Regions from separate parts of the Providencia sp. PROV200 genome, predicted to be linked through region 1. Evidence: predicted binding sites of a transcription regulator. Region 1 holds the regulator's gene; the other holds the start of a gene.
What was found. The regulator Fur, encoded in region 1, represses iron uptake genes when iron is present. The targets are predictions, from matches to a motif close to ATAATAATGAGAACNACTATCAA.

Region 1 (4,587 bases):
GCTCATGCTATTTATAGACTTTATCTTTGTCATTCTTTTTGTCGCTGTTTTATTTTCCTACAGTAGTTTGATGGCGTGGATTTTATTAGGCTCTATGGGGGTATTTTTTGTTTTATGGATGATCCTAGGCCCAATTATTCGCCAGCAAACTGAAAAATCCTATCAAGCCGATGAAAATGGTCTCACATTTCTCACTGAAAGTATTACGGGGATTGAAACCATAAAAACGACCGCGACAGAAAAATACTTTAATCAACGTTGGAAAAAAATATTTAGCAAACAGCTGACTCAAAGCTTTAAAGTTTCAATGCGCAGTGAAGTGGCCTCCCAATTAATGACATTCGTGAGCAAAATAACTACCGCAATTCTTTTATGGGTGGGTGTCAAAGAGGTATTAAATGGCGGGATTTCGCCTGGTGAATTAGTGGCATTTAATATGCTAAGTGCGCATGTTACACAACCCGTATTGCGGTTTGCCCAAGTTTGGCAGGACTTCCAACACACCATCATTTCCCTACGTCGAGTGGGAGATATTCTTGATGAACCTATAGAAAATGAACGCAAGGGGATTGCAAATACGTCAAATATTCACGGAAAAATCGAGTTTCAAAATATCCGTTTTCGTTATCAGCCTGATACGCCCGAAGTTCTCAATAATTTGTCATTAACGGTTAATGCAGGTGAATTTATTGGCATTACCGGCCCTTCAGGTTCCGGGAAAAGTACCCTAACAAAATTATTACAACGGCTTTATGTCCCACAACATGGGCAAGTTATTGTTGATGGTATGGATCTCGCGGTCGCAGATACCGTTTCATTACGCCGAAAAATGAGCGTCGTATTACAAGAAAGTACCTTATTCGTCGGGTCTATCGCTGATAATATTCGATTAAGTCATCCACAAGCGACTGACGAACAAGTTATTCACGCTGCAAAATTGGCTGGTGCTTATGAATTTATCATGACATTGACTGATAATTTTAATTATCCCTTATCAGAAAAAGGATCGAATCTTTCAGGTGGTCAACGTCAACGAATTGCACTTGCGCGTGCGTTGCTCACCGAACCCGATATTTTAATTCTCGATGAAGCAACTTCCGCTCTCGATTACGAGTCAGAAGCCGCCATTATGGAAAATATGCCATTAATTACTCAAGGAAGAACCGTCATTAGCATTGCTCATCGGCTAAATACGATTATGCACGCTGATAGGATATGTGTGATTTGCCAAGGAGAAGTACACGAGATGGATACTCACGAAAACTTACTCAACTCAAATGGCTTATACGCCAATTTATGGTACCAACAAACGCAATAACATGGATAAAAAAGCATCACGTCTATGGCAAGTGGTGCTTTTTTACTAAAAGTGCTCATTTTACAACCAATTAAACCAAATCATGATAGATGAAGCTATAGCACAAGGGAATTAGCTAGGGTATCATGGCGCGCTGAATTACTGGCACACCCTTTTAGCAGTTATAAACATGGCAAAAGAACAAACAGACCGAACTACGCTAGATTTGTTCGCTGAGGAACGAAGGCCTGGGCGACCTAAAACAAGCCCGCTATCACGGGATGAACAATTAAGGATCAACAAACGCAACCAACTGAAACGAGATAAAGTGAAAGGATTGCGCAGAGTTGAATTGAAACTGAACGAAGAAGCTGTCGCGGTATTGAATCAGTTAGCTGAAGATAAAAATATAAGCCGTAGTGAATTGATCGAAGAAATTTTAATGTCACAACTTGAGCATGTTGATACATCAATACTCAAATAGCGTTATCTTGGTAAATCACACAAATTTGACAGACTTAGCAACATTTTTTCGCCAAAATAAGGCGTAATATTCTATCTATTTTCGTTCTAAATGGGCTCTAGAAGGCGAGTTATCACCTCTAGCTCTCTTAGAAAAACAAGAGGTTAATCACTTTATGGCAGTCATAGGCATTTTCTTCGGAAGTGACACAGGTAACACAGAAAATATTGCCAAAATGATCCAAGAAAGATTAGGCAAAGATGTAGCAGAAGTTCACGATATCGCAAAATGTAGCAAAGAAGATATTGAAGCTTTTGACATTCTACTTCTCGGTATTCCAACTTGGTATTATGGTGAAGCCCAATGTGATTGGGATGATTTCTTCCCTACTCTCGAAGAAATTGATTTCGAAGGTAAACTTGTCGCCTTATTTGGTTGCGGAGACCAAGAAGACTACGCTGAATATTTCTGTGATGCAATGGGTACGATCCGCGATATTATCGAACCTCGTGGTGCAGTTATTGTTGGTCATTGGCCAACTGAAGGTTATCACTTTGAAGTATCCAAAGGCATGGCAGATGACAACCACTTTATTGGTTTAGCGATTGATGAAGATCGTCAACCTGAGCTAACTGATGAACGTGTTGATGCATGGGTAAAACAAATCTCTGAAGAAATGTCTTTAGCTGAAATTTTAGGCTAATAGGTCATGTAAAGAACCCTTACCCATAGGTTACGCCACTGTTTTGCACAAAATGAATCATCTAAGCCAGTGGCATAATCTAAAATAACCGATAAGGTATCCTAATAGGATAGGTTCTCACGAGATTATCAAAATAATGAGACAATGCATGGTTTCTATTTTTATTTTCCATGCCTATAATTGTAAATCAGTTTAGAAGACAACTGTATTGATGTTAAAAATGTCTCATTATTGTTAAATTTATGATTTAAGATACAGGACAAAACCCGCATGACAGACAACAATAAAGCATTGAAAAATGCTGGACTCAAAGTCACTCTTCCAAGATTAAAAATTTTGGAAGTACTTCAAGAGCCTGAGTGCCACCACGTCAGTGCGGAAGATCTCTATAAAAAGCTGATCGATATGGGTGAAGAGATCGGGTTAGCAACCGTATACCGCGTATTGAACCAATTTGATGATGCCGGTATCGTTACCCGTCACAACTTCGAGGGTGGTAAATCTGTATTCGAATTAACCCAGCAACATCACCATGACCATTTAATCTGTTTAGATTGTGGAAAAGTGATTGAGTTTACTGACGAATCCATTGAAACCCGCCAAAAAAATATCGCTGCTCGCCATGGCATTAAACTATCTAACCATAGTTTATATCTATATGGTCATTGCGCAGATGGCGATTGCCGTGACAATGCTGACGCACACGAAGCCAAAGAGTAACAGTATTCAACCATCGTTGATGAAACGTAATGGTTAAAAATGCCAAAACCCTGATAAAACAATTTTATCGGGGTTTTTTATTTTAAGTATTGATACTCTTACACTCTATTAGTGATAATTCCTAGTGAATAACCTAAACATAACTATTTACCACTAGATCTCGCCGATAATACGAATTTTATTAAAAACCTTAATAGTTGCAATTCAAATCAAAATCTTTATATTATTTCACGGATAATTATAATTTGTTATCTAGAATTATGCTTTACCAATCAATGTGGTATATAAATAACATCATAGATGATTTCTATCATTTCATACTATTTAAAATTATTTAATTACCTTACTATAATTTTAACTCTAAATTAGAGAGTTAGTGATTCAAATGTAGTCATAAAGTTAACGTACAATTTAAATGTGTAATTGTATTTATTGGCTAAACTTATTGAGTACTTTAGCAATTTGTAAGAGATTAACTGATGAAAAAAACATATCTTTTTCTCAATACAAGTTTTTTCTTCTGGTTTCTTACTTTAATAGGGTGGTTCTTTAGTTATTTAACTAGCGCCTTATTTTCGTTTGCATTATCAATACTGTTCTTGATCGTACACTTCAATCAAAAAAAGGTAAGTAAAATGTTCACCAAAAGACAAAACAAGCCCGCGCCTACAGCGACTCCCCCTTCGGTAAGTCATGAGCCTGAAGTGACTGTAAAGATAGAAGAACAAGTCACACTATCAACCCCAACGATTAGTGAAGAAAAAACGAATACAATTATCTCTAGGGACGTTGTTTTTGAAGGAAATATAACCTCTAATGAGCAAGTGCATATCTATGGAAAAGTCATTGGGAATATAACCGGAAAAGATAATACGGTTAAAGTCATGTTAAACGGCCAAGTGACAGGAAATATCACCTGCAAAGAACTGGTGGTAAATGGGCGTATTGAAGGTGAATGCCACTCTGATACTATCAGTATTGAAAATAATGGAGAAATCCACGGTACTATCCATTACAGCAGTTTATCGATTAAAAAAGGTGGGATTTTATCTGGTCAAGCACAAGTTAAAAATCCAGCTCATCATTCAGAAAAAGTTACCGTATTAAAAGATAAACTAAAACAAGACGCTTTGATACTCAATGAAAGTGTAAATAATGCATCTTTATAATCACAATAAAAATAAGGTGAAAATACTCACCTTATTTTTAAGCTTTAATATAGGCATTTATCCTTACGCTAATATCCCATTCATTATTAAAAATATAAGGTAATACCTTTTAATGACTGCCATGGTTTCCCCTATAGCAGTCATTGTGACTAAAATATTTTATACTTTAAAATACAGTAAATGGCATCATCACCATAAACTTAATATCTTTTTCATCTTGGAAGATATTTCCGTA
Region 2 (4,587 bases), 130 kb from region 1:
CAGCGTAAAGTTTGACGTGTATTTAGAAACGGTACTCTATCCCTCCCGATACCGTTCGTCCTCGGCCTAAGGTATTCGCCAAACTTTCCCCGTAACTAACGACATACGCTCGATTGGTCAAGTTCTCGACATTTCCTCGGATCGTTAAATTGTCGGTTAATGCATAACTTGCATACAAATCAATCAGTGTATATTTAGGCCAATCGGCTAAGTAAGGGGAATTAGAGCCCGTTGAATAGTCTTGAAAACCAGGTGTAAAGCGAATGACCATTCCCCCATCGAGTTTTCTATCAAACGCTCGCCCTCCTAATGTAAAGGAACCACGGTCACCGGGTAAGTTCGCAGCACTACTGAAAATGGCGCTGCTATCACAATCCACATGGTTATTTGATGCCTCATTTGGCTCAACATACCAGTTACCGGGACCAACGTCTTCGCCATACTTCAATACGCCACCTAACCATGCGGGCCGTGAACAGAATTTATTTTTGCCGATCATGTGGGTAAAGGTCAGGTCTGCATACACAAAACCTGCATCATAATTCAGTTGGTATTCAAACCCTCTAAAACGGGTTGCAACCAAGTTATTGCTGTATGCGGCATTACCAATATTAGGGCTAACCATTCCGGGTTTTTTACGGTCAATCGCTAAATTAATGTAGTTATCCACTCGGGTATCAAAATAGGCAATTTTCGCGACAAATCGGTCTTCTTCAATGAACAATTGCGGATAATTGATGTTCATTCCCACCTCCCAAGCATTTGAACGCTCAGGTTTTAAATACGGGTTCGGGAATTGGGTCGAACTACTGTGAGCACTTCCTGTGGTTAACGTTTCTGTAATGGCAGGCGGGCGCCATGATCGCCCATAGCTGGTAAATAATTCCATCCACTCAAGATTAGGACGTACCGCTAAACGAATATGGGGTGAAAATGCCCCTTCTGAGTTATCAACGTCCCAACTCTCAGTCGTCATAACAACTTTGCAATCACGTAACCGTCTTCCTGTACATGGATTATCTTTAGTATAAGGAAGTACGCCATAACGCATACTGGTTTGTCCTTTGAGAGAATAATGGTCATAACGCATTCCCCCCTCTAATGTTAACCAATCATCGTATTCATAGGTTAAATTAGTAAATAACGAGCTCAATGAACGCTTTCCATCCGGTGTCACGCCACTCGCCGCTTCACGTGTTGAACTACTACTCGCTTTGTCTTGAAAGGTTTCCAAACCATAATGTGCTTTTAATACATTGTTATGGTTAAATTCAACTTCTGAATGGTTTTCAAGCTGTACCCCTACCGTTTTGACTCGCGTGTCCATCTGGTAGCCATTATTATAAATTTGGCTTGTGGAATAGGTGTCTGTGTTGTCTTTTGTATCAACAAAATACACTTTTCCCTTTAACTCAGTGCTCCATGGGTTATCGCTAAATTGGGTGTAATCAAGAGAATAATTTTTGGCGGTTACATCACTGAAACCGCTACTTTTCCACCCTAACTTGTAGGGCCATGTACCACCTAAGTTCGTTAATGTTCCTGCATTTGGCGTGGCCACTTTGGTTTCTAAGTAATTAAATTGCAAACGCTGCTCATCACTGATATTCCAACCGGCTTTTGCCAGATAAGAGGTCATTCTGTAATTACTGTCATTAATGCGAGTGTGCTTTAATTGGTTCGCAAGTTCATCGTAATGTCCGGCTCCATTGTTGACACGTATATTACCAATATTACCGTGAGTTCCCGGTTTATAATCCCCAAGACGCCGTTCACTTGCCGCAAACAGTAAATCCGCTTTTTCATTCCCTAATGCCAGCACACTGCTACCAATAAAGTGCGTATTATTTGACCCTGTACTCGCATGCAATTTTCCTCCAAAGGTTTTATCTTTTGATAAAAAATCAGACGCGTTGACCGTATTGAATGTCGCTACTCCCCCTAAGGTTCCACCACTCCCCATTCCACTCGTATTGCCCTTCTGTATTTCCACTCCAGAAAGCAGTTCTGAATCGATATACATAGAACCATTGCGCTGCCCGTGGCCACTTTTTTGAAAGTTTTGCCGCATACCATCGATATTCATATTCACGCGACCATAATCCTGTATCCCTCGGATATTCACAGATAAGGAAGGGTCTTGCTGGCTAACACTCGAATAGACGCCTGTCGTGAGTTCTAGCACATCGGCTATGTGCTTTGGTGGGCGGTCATCAATTTGTTTTTTACTGATCACACTGACGGACGATGGACTGTTATATACCCAGTCCCCTTGCTGGATCTGGCTTGCTGTGACGGTAATATTGTCTAACTCAATCACTGGATCACTGGTAGCAGGCGCAATACGCTCAATAGTAATCCGGTTATTTTGCCACTGATATTGCACAGGGTTTGAACCGATTAATCGGCGTAGCCCCTCCTGTGGCGTAAAGCTCCCCTTCAAGCCCTGACTTTGTAGACCATTAATTTCTCGGCTCTGAATAATAATTTCTACCTTTGCTTGCTGGGCGAACTGAAGCAAGCTGTTTTCAAGCGAGCCCGCTGCAACAGAAAAGGCGACTTCTTGTTGTGTAGGCGCTACCGCTGGGTTTGCCTGTGCTAGATTAAAGAACGAAAATGCAGGTAACGTAAATAATGCAAGGTGAACACAAAGTGTTGCTTTTTTATAGTGGTGCTTTTTTTGAGTCATTTCCCATCCCTAAAATGATAATGGTAATAAAAATCATAATCACTTAGGTTAAGACGTAGGGATTAGGAAAACCCGTAAATAAATTTTTATAAAAATTATTCATTATTTATCTACATCAATATTAATTATTTATAATCAATAAATTAAAGTAAAAAATGGAATTTCATAAACAGATAGATTGTACGATGATGCCAGATGCGTTAGCCCACTATCGAGCGTGCTAATTTGTAATACACCACTAATGTGATCTGCTCGTTTATCAGCCAACAAAATAATTTGCTTGTCTCGGTAACGATTTATTGCAGCGATAACTTCTGAAAATGTTTTCTGTTGAAAAATAATTTGCCCTTCGCGCCATACTGTAGAATGCGAGTTAACCATAGGAGTCATAGGTGTTATCTCTGACTGATATTGTGTGGCGTTTCCTGCTGGAATAACCATTTCCTGCCCTGATAATAGCGACACCTTTACACTGTGTTGGTAAACACTGACCGCCACTTCGCTATTTTCATTATCAACTGAAAATTCAGTGCCAAGCGCCTGAGTTATGCCATTTTTCGCCATAACCTGAAAAGGCCTTGGTTCCGTACTCGTTTTGGGTGCGACGGTGAAGTAAGCACGCCCCCGTAACAAATTGACTTGCCGGTACTGCGAGTTAAACGCTAATTGCAACTGTGCGCCACTGTCGAGATCTACACGGCTACCATCCGGTAAGGTGATATGCTGTATTTCACCGGTTTTCGCATAGTAATCCACTTGCTGTGTATATTGAAAATACCAAATTGACATGGATAACACACTCACTAGCACAGCCGCGGCGATCGATAAACCAACATAGCGAGGGCGTCTCTTTTTTTTCATTGCCTGTTGATTTTCTGCTGTTTGTTGTCGCGGTTTACTCGCCGTTAGTGCCCATAATTGCCGAGCACGGTAGTAAGCTGATACATGTTGTTCTGACGCATTGAGCCAAGACTGAAATGCTTCATTCTCTTGCGGCGTCAACTCGCGATGCGTTGTTTTCACAACCCACATTGCGGCTTTGTTTTCAATTTCAGATGGACTATCAGATGGCTTCATGACTAGTCTCTCCATTTATGAATTAGCATTGCCAATGCATTGGCTAAATGTTTTTCGACTGTACTTAATGAAATATTTAAATGCTGCGCCACTTCCGTTTGGGTTAATCCTTCTTCTCGATGCAAGCGAAATATCTCCTGAGTCCTGAATGGCAAAGTTTGAATAATTTTCTGAATTTGTTCTAGTTGTTGATCATAAATAACGGTAGCTTCAAGGCCTTTCACCCGCGATGGGATCTCTTCCCACTGTTGGTCACTGATCGCCATTAATCGTTGTTTTTTCTGTAGGCGGAAATGGTCGACCATCAGGTTTTTCGCAATTCGATACAAATAAGCCTCAAAATCTTGAATGGCGGGATTTTTCATCAACTCGGCCAACCGAGCAAAGCTTTCCTGCGTGATATCCATACTTAAACTATGGTCTTTAAGGTAGATGTTCAGATAACGGCATAACGACGACGAATGGCGAGCAAACAGACGCTGTAATTCTGAATCAGACATATTGATCCACAAAATAAACAATGAAAATGAGAATTATTTACATAATATAGATAATAATTTAAAATGAAAACTCTCGCGCGTATTTTTCCGTCTAAGGGCAACATCAATACAGAATCCTCTCTTTTATTGTTTTTTGTCACAGTACTTAAGCTAAGAATGATGTTTTATGATAGATTAACGCCCAATTTATTTTAGTCGCTATAAAACGGGCTTTAGTGTAAAAAACACATTTCGTAACTCGCTGGTTTACTTGCTTTTATAAGTACTGGAAATTAACTGATATAGGAACACTATGCCGAATTGCAGTCTGGCGGATCTTAG

Region 2: M1E86_RS05510 (TonB-dependent hemoglobin/transferrin/lactoferrin family receptor) is a predicted target of Fur. The motif match lies at 2,704-2,726, and genes of this name have one in related genera.

The regions. Positions count from the first base shown of each region.
Region 1 is NZ_CP096307.1:1,371,646-1,376,232, reverse strand. It holds gene M1E86_RS06115 (type I secretion system permease/ATPase) at 1-1,318, shown strand, start outside; gene ybfE (LexA regulated protein) at 1,488-1,781, shown strand; gene fldA (flavodoxin FldA) at 1,936-2,463, shown strand; gene fur (ferric iron uptake transcriptional regulator) at 2,734-3,183, shown strand; gene M1E86_RS06095 (bactofilin family protein) at 3,819-4,352, shown strand; gene chiP (chitoporin ChiP) at 4,519-4,587, opposite strand, start outside.
Region 2 is NZ_CP096307.1:1,237,590-1,242,176, reverse strand. It holds gene M1E86_RS05510 (TonB-dependent hemoglobin/transferrin/lactoferrin family receptor) at 23-2,689, opposite strand; gene M1E86_RS05505 (FecR family protein) at 2,825-3,766, opposite strand; gene M1E86_RS05500 (RNA polymerase sigma factor) at 3,769-4,266, opposite strand; gene M1E86_RS05495 (gluconeogenesis factor YvcK family protein) at 4,559-4,587, shown strand, end outside.